DNA from 4 places in the Enterobacter sp. 6722112 genome. Region 1 is predicted to be linked to each of the others. Evidence: predicted binding sites of a transcription regulator. Region 1 holds the regulator's gene; each other region holds the start of a gene.

What was found. The regulator Fur, encoded in region 1, represses iron uptake genes when iron is present. The targets are predictions, from matches to a motif close to ATAATAATGAGAACNACTATCAA.
Region 2: AC4OVU_RS15610 (Nramp family divalent metal transporter) is a predicted target of Fur. The motif match lies at 2,418-2,440, and genes of this name have one in related genera.
Region 3: AC4OVU_RS06275 (TonB-dependent siderophore receptor) is a predicted target of Fur. The motif match lies at 2,254-2,276, and genes of this name have one in related genera.
Region 4: AC4OVU_RS12195 (TonB-dependent siderophore receptor) is a predicted target of Fur. The motif match lies at 1,821-1,843, and genes of this name have one in related genera.

What each region holds. Positions count from the first base shown of each region.
Region 1 is NZ_JBZWGR010000007.1:1,104,231-1,108,623, forward strand. Features, by position in the region: gene glnS (glutamine--tRNA ligase) at 1-91, shown strand, start outside; gene chiP (chitoporin ChiP) at 538-1,935, shown strand; gene chiQ (ChiQ/YbfN family lipoprotein) at 1,983-2,309, shown strand; gene fur (ferric iron uptake transcriptional regulator) at 2,452-2,898, opposite strand; gene fldA (flavodoxin FldA) at 3,190-3,720, opposite strand; gene ybfE (LexA regulated protein) at 3,876-4,163, opposite strand; gene ybfF (esterase) at 4,292-4,393, opposite strand, start outside.
Region 2 is NZ_JBZWGR010000007.1:2,966,322-2,970,714, forward strand. Features, by position in the region: gene mgrA (L-glyceraldehyde 3-phosphate reductase) at 1-631, shown strand, start outside; gene AC4OVU_RS15605 (DUF2502 domain-containing protein) at 758-1,105, shown strand; gene AC4OVU_RS15610 (Nramp family divalent metal transporter) at 1,139-2,377, opposite strand; gene nupC (nucleoside permease NupC) at 2,723-3,910, shown strand; gene AC4OVU_RS15620 (sensor domain-containing phosphodiesterase) at 3,956-4,393, opposite strand, start outside.
Region 3 is NZ_JBZWGR010000007.1:999,914-1,004,306, forward strand. Features, by position in the region: gene AC4OVU_RS06275 (TonB-dependent siderophore receptor) at 1-2,185, opposite strand, end outside; gene fes (enterochelin esterase) at 2,332-3,531, shown strand; gene AC4OVU_RS06285 (MbtH family protein) at 3,542-3,754, shown strand; gene entF (enterobactin non-ribosomal peptide synthetase EntF) at 3,751-4,393, shown strand, end outside.
Region 4 is NZ_JBZWGR010000007.1:2,226,158-2,230,550, reverse strand. Features, by position in the region: gene AC4OVU_RS12195 (TonB-dependent siderophore receptor) at 1-1,779, opposite strand, end outside; gene AC4OVU_RS12190 (septation protein A) at 1,960-2,499, opposite strand; gene AC4OVU_RS12185 (YciC family protein) at 2,513-3,256, opposite strand; gene AC4OVU_RS12180 (YkgJ family cysteine cluster protein) at 3,282-3,686, opposite strand; gene ompW (outer membrane protein OmpW) at 3,969-4,393, shown strand, end outside.

The DNA.
Region 1 (4,393 bases):
CTGCCTGGACAGCCGTTACAGCACGGCGGAAAAACCGGTATTTAACCGTACCGTCGGTCTGCGTGATACCTGGACTAAGATCGGCGAATAATCACGCTGGCATGGTCAATGAGAAACAAACGCCGCATAATGCGGCGTTTTTTTATTTAACGATCATGTCGTTAAGCATCGGGATGATGAATTAAAGCCAACATTCCAGGTCAATGTGGTGCTACTTATTTTATTTAAAAAAGTTTGTTGTTTTCCAAAAACAGAAACGCTGAAAAATATATTCACAATATCAATGTTACTTACTGAAAATTAGCGTATTCCCCCGCCAGTACTTGCTTCCCGGTAAATGTTACAAAGCACTACGAAATATGTGCTCTTCGTCATAATCCTGACTTTTGCCTGATTAAAAGCATTGATAATTCGCGTCGCGAAAAATAACCTAAAGACGGTAGTTAATTCGAGGGTATTTCTGACTACCCCTGACCACTTGGTCTTTTCTGTTTTTCGCCGTTTAAGGCGTTTTAATTCGTCAAAGAGGAATAATCTATGCGTACGTTCAGTGGCAAACGTAGTGCGCTGGCGCTGGCTATCGCCGGTGTGACAGCAATGTCGGGCCTGGTGGTTGCGCCAGAGGCAAAAGCAGCAGGTTTCATCGAAGATTCCACCCTCACGGGCGGTATTTATTACTGGCAGCGTGAGCGTGACCGTAAAGACGTCACTGAAGATAAATACAAAACCAACCTTTCTCACTCGACCTGGAACGCTAACCTTGATTTCCAGTCGGGATATGCCGCCGATATGTTCGGGATCGATATTGCAGCGTTCACCGCAATTGAAATGGCCGAAAATGGCGACAGCGGCCATCCGAACGAAATTGCGTTCTCCTCCAGCAATAAAGCCTACGACGAAGACTGGTCCGGCGATAAAAGCGGAATCAGCCTGTATAAAGCGGCTGCAAAATTCAAATATGGTCCGGTCTGGGCGCGTGGAGGTTATATCCAGCCAACCGGCCAGACGCTGTTAGCACCGCACTGGAGCTTTATGCCAGGTACCTATCAGGGTGCGGAAGCCGGTGCTAATTTTGACTACGGCGATGCGGGGGCGTTGAGCTTCTCCTATATGTGGACCAACGAGTACAAAGCGCCGTGGCACATTGAGATGGACAAGTTCTATCAGAATGATAAAAAAACCAAAGTTGATTATCTCCACTCGCTGGGGGCGAAGTACGACTTCAAAAACGATCTGGTGCTGGAAGCTGCTTTTGGTCAGGCTGAAGGCTATATCGATCAGTACTTTGCTAAAGCCAGCTACAAATTTGATATCGCGGGTAGCCCGCTGAGCACCAGCTATCAGTTCTACGGTACGCGCGACAAAGTCAGTGATGGCAGCGTAAATGATATCTATGACGGCACCGCGTGGTTACAGGCGTTGACCTTCGGCTACAAGGTAGGTCAGGTTGATTTACGTCTGGAGGGAACATGGGTCAAGGCAGAAGGGCAGCAGGGCTACTTCCTGCAACGTATGACGCCAACCTACGCCTCTTCCAATGGTCGTCTGGATATCTGGTGGGATAACCGCTCTGACTTCAACGCCGACGGCGAAAAGGCGGTCTTCTTCGGCGCAATGTATGACCTGAAGAACTGGAACCTGCCTGGCTGGGCAGTGGGTGCGTCCTACGCGTACGCCTGGGACGCGAAGCCAGCAGATATGGCTACGCCAGACGCCTACTACGATCCGAATTACCGTCTGAAAGAGTCTTCATACAGTCTGGATGCGATTTACACCCTTCAGGAGGGCCGTGCGAAAGGCACGATGTTCAAACTGCACTTCACCCAGTATGACAACCACTCCGATATCCCGAGCTACGCGGGCGGTTACGGCAACATCTTCCAGGATGAACGTGACGTGAAATTCATGGTCATTGCGCCATTCACAATCTTCTGATGAATACGCAGGCGGGCGAAATCCCGCCTGCATGGAGACTGCATATGATGAAAAAAATGGTAATCGTTGCGCTGCTGGCATCGGGGCTGGTGGCGTGTGCGCAGGATCAGGCGCAGAAAGAAGACTCCCGTCTGAAGGAGGCGTATAGCGCCTGCATCAATACAGCACAAGGATCGCCAGAGAAGATTGAAGCCTGCCAGAGCGTGCTGAATGTGCTGAAAAAAGAGAAAGCGCATGAGCAGTTTGCGACGCAGGAAAATGTTCGCGTGATGGATTACCAGGCCTGTATCCAGGCGCGGAAAAGCGGTAACGATCAGGAAGTGGCGAAGCGTTGCGATAAGATCTGGGACGAGATTCGCAATAACAATAAATAAGTTGCTTTATGCCCGGTGGCGCTGCGCTTACCGGGCCTACAACGGTGTCACAGCCCGTAGGCCCGGTAAGCGCAGCGCCACCGGACTTTTTTCAGGCAAAAAAAAGCCAACCTTACGGCTGGCTCAGAGTATGAACACGATATTATTTCGCGTCGTGCGCGTGGTCGTCTTCGCGGCAATCGCCTTCAGCGCAGTGACCGTACAGGTACAGGCTGTGGTTGGTCAGGCGGATGCCATGACGGGCGGCGATTTCACGCTGGCGTGATTCAATGGAATCATCGCTAAATTCAATGACCTTGCCACAGTCGAGGCAGATCAGGTGATCGTGGTGATGCTGCTGAGTCAGCTCGAACACGGATTTACCGCCTTCGAAATTATGACGAGTAACAATGCCCGCGTCATCAAACTGGTTCAGCACACGATAGACGGTTGCCAGCCCAATCTCTTCACCCATATCGATAAGACGCTTATAAAGGTCTTCCGCACTGACATGGTGATTGTCTGGCCCCTGAAGCACTTCAAGGATTTTTAACCGAGGAAGCGTTACTTTCAGGCCAGCTTTCTTTAATGCGGTATTGTTGTCAGTCATGCGGAATCTGTCCTGTTGCTAAACGATTCACTTCAAAAGAAGAAGTGACAGAAAATGCACTTGGGATAATGCGTCTCATTATAGAACTGCCATGGCTAAATGAAAACTGCAAGTCTCAAGCAAAGTATGCTTATAAAAACGTGGTATCACCAACAAACTTGTTCGATGGCACCCACTTTTTACCAGGGGGATATTGTACAGGTCTGGGCGAAAAAGTTAAAAGTTTGTAGCAATTAATTTAATCGGTTTTACCTGGAAAACGGGCGCAACCGGAGTTGCGCCGCAGGGATATCAGGCGTTAAGGATATCGTCCAGGTTCAGCTCTTCACGAACCTGCTTAACCCATTTTTCTACACGCTCAGCGGTCAGCTCTGGCTGACGGTCTTCATCAATGGCCAGGCCAACGAAGTGATCGTCATCTGCCAGACCTTTGGACGCTTCGAAATGGTAACCCGCCGTTGGCCAGTGACCGACGATCGCCGCACCGCGTGGCTCAATGATGTCGCGAATAGTGCCCAGCGCATCACAGAAATACTCAGCATAGTCTTCCTGATCGCCACAGCCAAACAGGGCAACCAGCTTGCCGTTGAAGTCTACTTCTTCCAGCGTCGGGAAGAAATCGTCCCAGTCACACTGTGCTTCACCGTAGTACCAGGTCGGGATGCCCAGCAGCAGGATGTCATAGCCCTCGAGATCTTCTTTGCTGCTCTTGGCGATGTCATGCACATCAGCAACGTCTTTACCGAGCTGTTTTTGAATGTTTTTTGCGATATTTTCAGTATTGCCGGTATCACTGCCAAAGAAAATGCCGATGATTGCCATGAGTAAAATAACCTCTTGAAACTTAATGGTATGGTGGCGCAAATTGTCCACGGATAAGGGCAATAATAGCAGAACAGGCAACCCTGCGGAAACAGCTATCACGCAGGACTGCACTCTGTGCTACATGAAAAAGGTAATATTGGGGATTTTCTGACTCACGCCTTGCCGCGTAACGTCTCAAGCTGGGCGATCAGCATCTCTTCGATCAGTTCGCTGCGGCTGATGTTGCGCGCGTCAGCTAACTCGTTAAGCGCATCGACGGCATCGGCATTCAGCTTCAGTTCGACACGCTTAAGCCCACGATTTTTATCGCGTTTAAGCTGGTTGCGTTTATTGATACGCAGCTGTTCATCGCGCGAAAGCGGATTCGTTTTCGGTCGTCCCGGTCGACGCTCATTCGCGAACAGATCTAGTGTCGTACGGTCCGTTTGTTCTTTGGCCATGATTCTGAGACTTCGGGGGAAACACGCCGCCCTGCTAATGCCCGGGCGATAAGCGCGCCATCATACATCACCCAAATCCACACGCCAACGACTGGAAGCCCGTCGTCTTCCGGTCGCTGGCTTTTTAATCAATTCGCTGTATCAGTAAGATAGCGGCGAATGGCGCGCAGGACGGCATCCGGTTTTTCCGCGTGTACCCAGTGCCCGGCACCCGCAATAACGTGAGCGCG
Region 2 (4,393 bases), 1.9 Mb from region 1:
CCTCAGGCGTATGGGGCTGGAGTATGTCGATATTTTCTATCACCACCGCCCGGATCCACAAACGCCGCTACGTGAAACCATGAAAGCGCTTGACCATGTGGTGCGTCAGGGCAAGGCGCTGTACATCGGTCTGTCCAACTACCCGGCAGAAGTGGCAAGGCAGGCGATTGAAATACTGGAGGATCTGGGCACGCCATGTCTGATCCACCAGCCGAAGTACTCCATGTTTGAACGTGCGCCTGAAGAGGGGTTGCTGGACGTGTTGCAGCATAGAGGGGTGGGATGTATCCCCTTCTCCCCCCTGGCGGGCGGACAGTTGACCGATCGCTATCTGAACGGTATCCCGGCGGATTCTCGCGCAGCAAGCGGCAGTAAGTTCCTTAACCCGGAGCAGATCACCGACAGAAAGCTGGAAAAGGTACGCAAGCTGAATGCGCTGGCGGAAAACCGGGGGCAAAAGCTTTCGCAAATGGCACTGGCCTGGATCCTGCGCCACGATGCGGTGACATCCGTGCTCATCGGCGCAAGCAAGACCGGACAAATTGAAGATGCAGCAGGCGTGCTTGAGAATTGTCGGTTCACGGCAGAAGAGCTGAAGACGATAGATACGATCCTGTCCAGTTCAGATTAAAAACACTTTTGGCAAAAAGTGCTCTCGTTCACGATTTAGGAGTTGAGGCGATGAAACGAATGTTTACCAACTCGTAAAATTGCGTTAACAGGTCGCACAGCGGCCCCGATCGTGAAGGAGAAGAGTATGTTCAGGTCACTGATTCTTGCAGCGGTATTACTGGCTTCGGCCCCGCTGGTCGCCAGTGCGGGCGAAATCACCCTGTTGCCATCGATTAAATTACAAATTGGCGATCGTGATGACTACGGCAGATACTGGGACGGTGGCTACTGGCGCGACCGTGACTACTGGCACCGCCATTATGAATGGCGTCAAAACCGCTGGTGGAAACACGATAACGGCTATCACCGTGGCTGGGATAAGCGTAAGGCTTACGAACGCGGCTACCGCGAAGGCTGGAACGATCGTGACGACCGCCGTGGCGGCTGGGGTCATGGAAAAGGCAGAGGCCACGGTCACGGCCATCACCATTAACAACAAAAAGGAGCCTTCCGGCTCCTTTTTCTTTTACAGGCCTGCGGCTGTGCCTATCAGCAACCACAAGTTTAACGCCACCACCACGACCACAATGGCCCACCCGGCGCGCTTCACCCACGTCGAATTCACCAGTTCGCCCATCAGCGATTTATTACTGGTGAAGATCAGCAGTGGCACCAGCGCCAGCGCAATCCCGAAACTTAGCAGTACCTGACTCATCACCAGAATGCGGGTCGGATCCAGCCCCATCAGGATCACAACAAAGGAAGGCAGCATCGTGACCGAGCGGCGAACCCACAGCGGAATATGGAAACGTACGAACCCCTGCATCACCACCTGCCCGGCCAGTGTCCCCACAACCGTAGATGAAAGACCCGCAGCAACCAGGCTTAAACCAAAAATAGTGGCAGCGGCATGACTCAGCAACGGCTCCAGCGTCAGGTAAGCCTGGTCGAGATCGGCAACCCCGGTATGCCCGTTAAAGTGGAACGCGGCGGCGGCGGTCGCCATCATCGCCAGATTCACAAATCCGGCAATGGTCATCGCGATAGTCACATCCCATTTCGAGGCGGAGTAGCGCTCTTTACTCGTCCCGCCATGCAGATTCTGGGTTAATGAAGAGTGCAGATAAATGACGTGCGGCATGATGGTCGCCCCCAGCACCCCCGCAGCCAGAAAAACGGCTTCAGAAGTGGGTAACGACGGGATCACCATCCCTTTCGTCAGCTGCGCCAGATTCGGCTGGGAGAAAATCAGCTCAACAATATAGGCGGCAGCGACGAACAGCAGCAGGCCGCCGATGACTTTCTCCAGCGGTTTTTGCCCCCGCCGCTGGAGCATCAGAATCAGGAAAGTGGCGATACCGGTCAGCACCGCCCCCTGAAGCAGGGAGACGCCCAGGATAAGCTTAAAGCCGATCGCCGCCCCGATAAACTCGGCGAGATCGGTGGCCATGGCGATAATTTCCGCCTGAACCCAGTAAAACCAAACTGCCGGACGTGGATAATGATCGCGGATTTGCTCCGCCAGGTTTTTTCCGGTAGCAATACCCAGCTTCGCGGAGAGCATCTGAATCAGCATCGCCATCAGATTGGCCCAGACCACAACCCACAGCAGATTATAGCCGAAACTGGCCCCGGCCTGAATGTTGGTCGCAAAATTACCCGGATCGATGTAGCCAATCGCGGCAATGAATGCCGGTCCCATTAATGCGAACCGCAGCTTGCGTGCCGCTCTGCCGCTGCTACTCTCTACGCGACTATTCGTCATTTCTGCCTCTGGAAATATAGCCTTTGCTATGTTTTATGCTATCAAAATGAGAATGATTATCAAGTTCATTTGTAACGGTTAACATGATTTCTCTGATAGTCAGGAACGATAGACAGGCAGGTGAAGCAAGGTCACAGAATGTGAAAATGCGCAGACATTTGTGAAGCGTAGCACACAAACTTAACTTTTCACTCATTTACCTAACATAACAAAAATGTCTTGTTGATCACTATTTTTGAGACTCGTCACAGGATGTAACTATAGTGTGGGCTTGATCTCGTTTTCTTTGTGCTTGTTACATAGAATGTGCACGGAAATTAAACCTGCCTCATATTTGGAGCAAATATGGACCGCGTCCTTCATTTTGTCCTGGCACTCGTTGTCGTTACTGCACTTGCATTGCTGGTCAGCACAGACCGCAAAAAAATTCGTATTCGCTATGTTGTCCAACTGCTGGTCATTGAAGTTTTACTTGCGTGGTTCTTCCTGAACTCCAACGTAGGCCTGGGCTTCGTGAAAGGCTTCTCCGAAATGTTCGAAAAACTGCTCGGATTTGCCAACGAAGGGACAAACTTCGTCTTTGGCAGCATGAACGATCAGGGTCTGGCCTTCTTCTTCCTGAAGGTGCTCTGCCCTATCGTCTTCATCTCTGCCCTGATCGGTATCCTTCAGCACATCCGCGTTCTGCCGGTGGTTATCCGTGCGATCGGCTTCCTGTTATCGAAAGTTAACGGCATGGGCAAACTGGAATCCTTTAACGCAGTCAGCTCGCTGATCCTGGGTCAGTCTGAGAACTTCATTGCGTATAAAGATATTCTCGGCAAGATGTCCCGTAACCGCATGTACACCATGGCGGCAACCGCAATGTCTACCGTTTCCATGTCTATCGTGGGCGCGTATATGACCATGCTGGAACCAAAATATGTAGTTGCGGCGCTGGTTCTGAACATGTTCAGCACCTTTATCGTGCTTTCGCTGATTAACCCGTACCGCGTGGATGCCAGCGAAGAGAACATTCAGATGTCAAACCTGCACGAGGGACAGAGCTTCTTCGAAATGCTGGGTGAATACATTCTGGCGGGTTTCAAGGTTGCAATTATCGTCGCCGCAATGCTGATTGGCTTTATCGCGCTGATCGCTGCGCTGAACGCCCTGTTTGCGGCCGTACTCGGTATCTCCTTCCAGGGTATTCTGGGCTACATCTTCTACCCGATTGCCTGGGTGATGGGCGTGCCCGCTCACGAAGCGTTGCAGGTGGGCAGTATCATGGCAACGAAACTGGTTTCCAATGAGTTCGTGGCGATGATGGATCTCCAGAAGATTGCCAGCACACTCTCCCCTCGTGCGGAAGGGATCCTGTCCGTCTTCCTGGTCTCCTTCGCGAACTTCTCTTCCATCGGTATTATCGCTGGTGCGATTAAAGGACTGAACGAAGAGCAAGGTAACGTCGTTTCTCGCTTTGGCCTGAAGCTGGTTTACGGTTCAACACTGGTGAGCGTCCTGTCTGCCTCTATCGCAGCACTGGTTCTGTAATTCATACCGCGTAATAAAAACCGGGAGTCCTCGCTCCCGGTTTTTTTATGCCTCCAGCGCCGTCAGGGGCAGTGGTTTACCAATCAAATAGCCCTGCAAATAGTCCACGCCAAATCGCAGCAACATCTCGCGTTGTTCAGCCGATTCCACATATTCAGCCACCACACAAAGCGATTTCGTTTTGGCCATGTTGCAAATGGACTGCACGATCATCGCATCCATGCTGTCGGTGCAGATATCTTTCACGAAGCAGCCATCGATCTTAATGATATCGGCCTCCAGCCGCTTCAGGCGCTCAAAGTTGGCATAGCCGGTACCAAAGTCATCAATAGCAATCCGGAAGCCGTAATCCCGCAGCTGCTGGATATTGTTGATGCTGCTTCCCGAGTCAGAGAAAGCCTGTTCCTCGGTGATCTCAATGACGATATCTTGCGGCGCAATGGCGTAGCGTTCAAAAAGCGCGATGATCTCAGCCGCTATCTC
Region 3 (4,393 bases), 100 kb from region 1:
CACCGTACATATACGCGCCGGTGGTGGTATTACCCGTGGTCTGGGCGTTACCCGCACGCCACTGGCGCTTGTCGAAGACGTTGTCCACGCCGCCGGTCAGGCTGACGTTTTTGGTCACGTCCCAGGTCGCACTCAGGCCAACGATGCTGTACGGGCTGACTTCGTCTTTCTCAGACCCGGTCACCGGCTGACCTTTGTAGTTGTACTTCTTCGGCTGCTGCTTGCCATACCAGGTGAAGGTCGACTGCAATGAGACATCCTGACGTACCTGCCAGCTCAGGGTAGAGTTCAGCGTATACTCCGGGATGATCGACAGACGATCGCCGGTCTCCTTGTTCTTGCTTTGCAGCATGTAGGTGATGTTGTTGGTCCAGTTGATGGTGTCGCTAACCGGCACGTTCAGGGAGCCTTCCAGACCTTCTACTACCGCCTTCGGCACGTTTTCCCACTGGTAGATATCGGTGGTGACTTTGCCGGTGGACGTCTGGCCAATCGGCGCGTAGCCCGCTTCAATCTTGTTGCGGTAGTCGTTGCGGAACCAGGTCACACCCGCCAGCCAGCCATCGCGTTTCCACTCCAGACCAATCTCTTTGTTGATGCTGGTCTCCGCTTTCAGATCGTCGTTACCCATCATGTAGCAGCCCACGCCGTCGGAACTGGCGTAGCAGCCCTGGCCTTTACTGTACAGCAGGTAGTTCGGGTTGGTCTGATACAGGCTTGGCGCTTTATAGGCGCGCGCGATGCCCATCTTCAGGGTGAAGTCATCCCCCAGACCCTGCGACAGGTTCAGGGACGGGCTCCAGTTATTACCCACAATGGTGTGGTGGTCGAAGCGCAGGGCAGGGGTCAGCATGGTGCTGTCGGTCAGCTCCATGTTGTTTTCGGCAAACAGGGAGAAGATCTCCGCTGAAGTGTACGGGCTACGGTCTTCGCTCATGCCCGGAATGGTGCCGCCCTGCTGGGTTTGCGTGAAGGAGGTCGAGTCCTTCATGCGCTGCTGGTTCCACTCGGTGCCGAGCGTCAGGTTTTGATTCACAATGAAATCAATCGGCAGGTTGATTTCGCTGTGCAGCATCACGTCGGCCAGGTCGGTATCGGTGAATTTATTGCTGTTGAACAGGCCTTCCAGACCGCCCGCCAGCCCTTCACCCAGACGAGAGTTGCGGGTGTGCTCGTACTGCGCCCAGTTGCTGGTGGTAATGCCGTTATCCCAGCCGCCGTTCCAGGTCACCGCGAAGTTCTGACGATAGATACGGTTAGTCTCTTTACCGTAGTTCTTCTTCACCAGCCCGCTTGAGCTGTTGTCGTTGTTGGTATTCTGGGTATCGCCCGCGTAAAGGTTGTTCTGGCGGCTGTATCCCGCCTCAAACTCCAGGGACTGCATAGGCGCAAAGTCCCAGCGCACCACGCCGTTGATGTCTTTATTCTCGACCCCTTCACGGCCTGCCGGCAGCGTGTCGGCATATGCGCCGGTACGGTCAGACTGATGGCCCTGGTTAATGTCCCAGGCGTCGGCCTGGGTTTTATCCAGGTTACCGTACATGCGGAAGCTGAAATCCCCGCCCAGCGGGCCGCTCAGGCTGAAGTTAGTGCGTTTGGTGGAACCTTCGTCTTTATGCTCTGGCGCATTCAGGTAGGTGTTCCAGGAGCCGTGCCACTGGTCGTCAAATTTTTTGGTGATGATGTTCACCACGCCGCCCGCCGCACCGTTACCATAGCGGGCAGCAGCCGGGCCACGGATCACTTCGATGCGCTCGATCATCTCCGGCGGGACCCAGCCGGTATCGCCGCGGGTATCACGCTCGCCGCGCCAGCCCAGACGGATGGAGTTGCGGCTGGTGACCGGCTTGCCGTCGATCAGGATCAGGGTGTTTTCCGGGCCCATGCCGCGAATGTCAATCTGACGGTTATTCCCGCGCTGGCCGCTGGTGGAGTTGCCGGTCAGGTTAACGCCCGGCATGGTGCGGATGATTTCCGCCACGTCCCGCGCGGGCGGGTTTTTGCGGATCTCGTCGGCGGTGATGGTCGACACGCCCGGCGCCTGCAAATTCTGCTCGGCGGCGGTGATCACCATGGTGTCTTCATGCTGCGCGGAGGCGGTGTTGTCGTCTGCCATGACGGGCAGCGCGACACCATAAATCCCTAAATTGACCAGCAAGGCCAGAGAGTGAATCTTCTTATTCATTGTACGTCCCGCTTTTATGGTTATTTAATGAGCGCGCTTCCCACAGCGCGGGCATTACGCTATTGCAAATGCAAATAGTTATCAATAATATTATCAATAAAATTTGCTCTGAAACAAAAAAGACTGTTAAACATGGGGTTATAAGGGTGACGGCGTTAACAACCGGAAGTGAAGCGTGGTGGCAGGCGAAAGACGGGCCGGAACGGGAACGTCATCAGGAAAACTATCGCGTGACATTCTGGTGGCGGGACCCGGCGGGAACGCAGAAAACGTCGACGGTTAAACGCGTCTGGCTCTACGTCACCGGTGTGACCGATCACCATCAAAATGCCCGTCCGCAGTCCCTTGAACGTATCCCGGATACCGACGTCTGGCAGTGGCAGGGCGAGTTCAGCCCCGAATGGCGCGGCAGCTACTGTTTTATCCCCTCCGACAATGAAAACGATTTTGCCAGCGCAGTGTTTGAAGGCGATCAGCCGGACCGCATGGCGCTGCGCGAAGGCTGGCGCAAACTGTTGCCGCACGCGGTGTCCGACCCGCTGAACGCCCAGAGCTGGCGCGGCGGGCGCGGGCACGCAGTCTCGGCGCTGGAGATGCCGGAGGCGCCTGTACAGCCCGGCTGGAACCATCCCGATACCCCTTACAAAAAGCCTGTCTGCATTGAGTGGCACAGCGCGCGTCTGAAGAACCGTCGCCGCGTGTGGATTTTTACCACCGGGGATGAAAGCCCCGAGCGCCCGCTGGCGGTGCTGCTCGACGGGCAGTTCTGGGCCGAAAGCATGCCCGTCTGGCCTGCGCTGGCGTCGCTCACCCTTGAAGGCAAACTGCCGCCTGCGGTCTATGTCTTAATCGACGTGATTGACACCGCACACCGCAGCCGCGAGCTGCCGTGTAACCCTGATTTCTGGCTGGCGGTGCAGGACGAACTCCTCCCGCAGGTGAAAAGCATGGCCCCGTTCAGTGACCGCGCCGACCATACCGTGGTGGCGGGCCAGAGCTTCGGCGGTCTTTCCTCCCTCTACGCGGGCCTCAACTGGCCGCAGCGTTTTGGCTGCATCCTCAGCCAGTCCGGCTCCTACTGGTGGCCGCACCGCGGCGCGCAGCAGGACGGGCTGCTCATCGAACAACTCAAAGCGGGTGACAAAACCGCTCGCGGGCTGCGCATCGTCCTTGAGGCCGGGCGCAACGAGCCGCTTATTTTGCGCGCAAACCAGGCGATCCTCGCCGAACTACACACTCAGCAACCGGTTTTCTGGCGTCAGGTTGACGGCGGACACGATGCGCTTTGCTGGCGCGGTGGGCTGACGCAGGGGCTGATGACCCTCTGGCAGCCGCTTATTCAATAACGGAGTCTGTATGGAATTCAGCAATCCTTTCGATAATCCGCAGGGACAGTTCGCCATTTTGCAAAATGACCAGGGGCAGTACAGCCTGTGGCCGCAGCAGTGCGAGTTGCCCGCGGGCTGGCGCGTGGTCTGCGAACCGCAATCTCAGGAGGCGTGCCAGCAGTGGCTGGCGGAACAGTGGCAGACGCTTGAGCCGTCATGTTTTGCGGGGGAGCGCGCATGAACCGTCTCCCTCTTGTCGCCGCCCAGCCCGGGATCTGGATGGCAGAGCAGCTTTCCTCCCTGCCAAACGCCTGGAGCGTCGCGCACTACACCGAGCTGAAAGGCGCTATCGATGCGCCATTGCTGGCAAAAGCCATCGCTGAAGGCATGATGCAGGCCGACACCCTGCGGATGCGTTTTGCCGAAGATAACGGTGAGGTGTGGCAGTGGATCGATGAGGCCATGCTCCTGCCGGAGCCGTCCATCGTGCGCGTTGACTCCCACGACGCCGCCGTGGCGCTGATGGAGGCCGATCTCAACCAGAACCTGCGCGTCGACAGCGGTCAGCCGCTGGCGTTTCACCAGCTGATCCAGGTGGGAGAAAGCCACTGGTACTGGTATCAGCGGTATCATCATCTGGTGGTAGATGGCTTCAGCTTCCCGGCTATTACCCGTCAGATCACCGCCATTTACGCTGCGTGGCAGAAAGGTGAATCCACGCCGGCCTCGCCGTTCACCCCGTTCGCCGAGGTGGTGGTGGAGTATCAGCGCTATCGCGACAGCGAGGCGTATCAGCGCGACGGTGCTTTCTGGGCCGAACAACGCAAACAGCTTCCTTCTCCGGTCTCGCTCTCTTCCGCGCCGCTGCCGGGACGCGCCG
Region 4 (4,393 bases), 1.1 Mb from region 1:
AACCGGGACGGTGAGGTTGCCTTCCAGCCCCTCAACAACAGCCTTTCCTCCGTTCTGCCACTGAAGGATATTTGCGCCGCTGCTTGTCTGGCCCAGCACGTCCGTTCCCGAAACAATCTTGTTTTTGTAATCGTTGCGGAACCAGGTTATGCCAGCCTCGTAGCCTTCCAGCGCGAAGGCCAGGCCAATCTCTTTGTTCACGCTGATTTCAGGATCCAGATCCGGATTACCTAACAGGTAACAGCTTCCTTCGGAAACGTTGTTCGGGCAGCCATTGCCGCGGGTGGAAAGCAGATAGCCTTCGCTGGATTGATACAGGTTTGGCGCTTTAAATACCCGAGCGATACCCGCTTTAACCTTGAACATGTCACCCAAATCCTGAGAGAGGTTCAGGCTAGGACTCCAGTTGCTGCCAAACTGATTGTGATAATCAAAGCGGAGCCCTGGGATCAGGTTGGTGCCCTGGCGCGCTTCAATATTGTCCTCAAGATAGATGCCAGTGAGGTCAGCGCTGTTTTTGCTGTTGCGCTCAGAAGCTGTACCGGGAACGCCGTTAATCACTTCTCCCGACACATTTGTCGCCTGCATTGAGGCCGGATCGTTCAGTTCATCACGGTTCCATTCTGCACCCACGGTTAGCGTCTGTTCGACCAGCCAGAAGAAAGGCATGTTCAGTTCACCCGTTGAACGGTATGACTCCAGCCGGCTGGTATCGTATTTATCGCTATTGATCATCCCCTCAACTTTGCCCGTAGAGCCTTCTTCCAGGCGGGTGTTGTTGGTCTTTTCATAATAAACACCGAACTTTGACTGACCCCAGTCCCAGATGCCGTTGTGCGTAATGCCATAAGACTGGCGGTACATTCGGTTCGTTTCGTGTCCATACAGGGACGACACCAGACCGTCAGGGCTGACGTTGCTGTTGCTGTATTGAGTATCACCCGCGTAGATATTGCCCTGGCGGCTGTAGCTGTAGTCGAAATCGATAATCTGCTGTGGCGTGAGTTTCCAGGAGAGCAGAGCATTAATGTCCTTGTTGCGCACGCCTTCACGTCCGGCGGCGTAAGAGCCGTTTTGCGCGGTGTTGATGTCCTGAGCATCTGCGTCAGTTTTGTTGATATTCCCGTACAGGCGCATCGTTAACGCATCGCCCGCAAGGGGGCCGCTCAGATCAAAATTAGCGCGTTTCGTCGCTCCCTCTTTATCATTTTCAGGCTGGTTAGTGTACAGGGAGAGCGAGCCGTGCCAGTCGTTGGTCGGGCGTTTGGTAATGATGTTGACGACGCCGCCGGCCGCCCCCGAACCATAGCGGGCGGCAGCAGGTCCCCGGAGCACTTCAATGCGCTCAACCATCTCTGGCGGAACCCAGTTGGTATCCCCGCGGGTGTCGCGCTCCCCGCGCCAGCTGTAGCGCACCGAGTTACGTGACGTCACCGGCACACCGTCAATCAGAATCAGCGTGTTCTCCGGCCCCATACCGCGGATGTCGATCTGGCGGTTGTTACCGCGGCTGCCTGTCGCGCTGTTTCCGGTGAGGTTAACCCCGGGCATTTTGCGAATAATTTCTGAAAGATCGTTAACCGGTGGATCCTTTTCTATGTCCTTTGCCGTGATGATGGATACCCCCGGCTGTTGCTTCAGCGCCTCTTCAGCGGTGGCCTGAACAACCATTGTTTCACCATCGGCGAGAGGATCTTCCGCTGCGTGTGCGCTCTGGTATAACGTTGAAAGAATGGCGAGCGTAAGTGTAGCCGGGGCAAATCTTATTATGTTATTCATCAACTCATTTCCATTTGTTAAAAATGCGATGACGAATATTAATGATAGTCATTCTCATTACAATAAAGTGACAGCAATCTCCATAAAATCTTCATGATTCAGACATTTTCGCAGGGAGGATGTAGAGAAAAGAGAAGGCGGGAAAAGAGGCCAGACCGCGTGGCGATCTGGCCAGAAGGATCAGTGCTTGTCATCCTGCGGCATGTGGCGATAAATATAAACGCCGCTGAGCAGGGTGAAGATAAGAGTCAGCGCCGTCAGACCAAACACCTTGAAGTTGACCCAGATATTCTGCGGCAGCCAGAATGCGATATAGATATTCGCCAGACCACACAGAATAAAAAATAGTGCCCAGGCGATATTCAGACGCCCCCACACAGCCTGCGGCAGGGTCAGTTCTTTCCCCAGCATGCGCTGGATCAGCGGCTTCTTCATCACCCACTGGCTGATGAGGAGTGCGCCCGCAAACAGGCCGTAAATCACCGTGACCTTCCATTTGATAAATTCATCATTGTGGAAGAACAACGTCAGACCACCAAACACCGCCACCATCAGGAAGGTGATGAGCGCCATCTTTTCAACTTTGCGATAGCGAACCCAGCTGTAAATCAGCACCACAGCCGTTGCCACAATCAGCGCCAGCGTACCGGCATAAATGTCGTACAGCTTATAAAAAGCGAAAAATACGATCAGCGGTAAAAAATCAAGAAACTGCTTCATTCTGCGATCCCAGTTACTGACGAATTAACATGTACAGGCGGAACAAATAGACCAGCAGCACGGCTGAAATCAGATTGCTCAGCGTATTGGCGACAACCGCTCCGACGTTTGGCGTTAACACCGCAAAATTCGGCGCAAACAGCAACAGCAGAGTTTTGGCCAGCAGCCAGCTGATAACGGCCGGGGCGACCAGTCGCATATTGGCCCATGCGAGCCTGATGCTGCTGCGCATGGCGGTGAAAATGCCCATTTTGTCCTGCACAACCATTACTGGCGCGAATGAAAGCACGATAGCCAGCAGCACGCCCGGAACGACAACCAACATTATCCCCATCTGGACCAGCAGCGTGGTCAGGAAGATGAGGATAAACAGTTTTGGTAGCACCGGAGCGCTGGCCCCGATTGCACGTAACGCGCTGACGCGTTGGCCGGCAGACACCAGCTGGATCATCAGCAACACGCCACCCGCCAGAATGGCGTTGCCAATCAGGCCCGAGAAGGTCGATGCCGCAGATGCGCGCAGCAAGATTTGCTGTTGCTCTGGCGTCATATTCTGCACAAGGTCAAACAACCCTGCGCTGCCTGCAAGATTTTCCCCCTGGCTCAGCGTGGCAATCTGTTCATCACTGGGTGAGAACGCATGACCCAGCACCACCGTAATAAAGGCGCACAACAACGCGATCAGTAAAAAGGTAATGAACTGATTGCGGAAAAAATTTCCCGTGTCACGGTAGACAGACTTCGCCGTGATAGACATGCACTCTCCTTGAGTATTGCAGGTGTTAATTAGCCGGCAATTGTACACCGGATAACACGCTGGTGGCAGCATCAAGGCTTGTATGGAAAAGCATATCTTTGTAAAGCGGCGGTAATCCATAGCGGGCGCGGGCGCGATTGCATGCCTCATTGACCTGCCCATCCTTTCCCGACATCGCGAAAGTGCGACACGGGCTGGGGCGATCCGCGTAAATGGAACAGCGGGTGGATACCCCAGGCTCACCTTGCAGTGCCACACAGCGGCTCTGTTTTTGGTTGGTGCCGCGCATACAGCGCAGAAAAGGGGTTAAGGGTTCAGTGAGATCAACCGGAACGGTGCCGCCGCCATCGCTGGCTTCAGCCCAGTAGAAAGAGACTCGAAAATACGCACAACAGGCTCCGCACGTCATGCACGGGTTATGATCACTCATGGCACACCTGCAAAAGTAGAACGCATCAAATCACATTGTGAGAGCGATAAATTATCCAGCCGCTACAGGAAGCGCAAGAGAGGGAAAACAGAAAATTTTGTAACCATGAAATGCCAAAAATTGACGCGGTAACAACTTATTGCTTTATGAGGCGTCACCAAAAATTAACCTAGATCAATGAATGTTAACTTACTGGTTTTAATGTGATCTGTGTTAGATCACTTATTACTCATTTGTGAGTATATTCTCCTCCGCAATTAAAACCACAACGATGGAGCGGATATGAAAAAATTAGCGGTGGCAGCCCTTATCTTAAGCAGTCTCTCTGGCGGCGCGTACGCGCATGAAGCAGGCGAATTCTTTATTCGTGCCGGTTCGGCAACGGTACGTCCAACGGAAGGGTCCGATAATGTACTGGGTATGGGCGGGTTTAACGTCAGCAATAACACCCAGTTAGGCCTGACGTTTACGTATATGGCAACGGATAACGTTGGCGTCGAGCTTTTAGCCGCCACGCCATTCCGTCACCGCGTCGGTTTAGGACCGACCGGGGACATTGCCACGGTTCACCATTTGCCACCAACGCTGATGGCGCAGTGGTACTTCGGCGATTCCAGCAGCAAGGTGCGCCCTTATATTGGTGCAGGGGTTAACTACACCACCTTCTTTGATGAGAAATTTAACGATACCGGTAAAAAGGCCGGGCT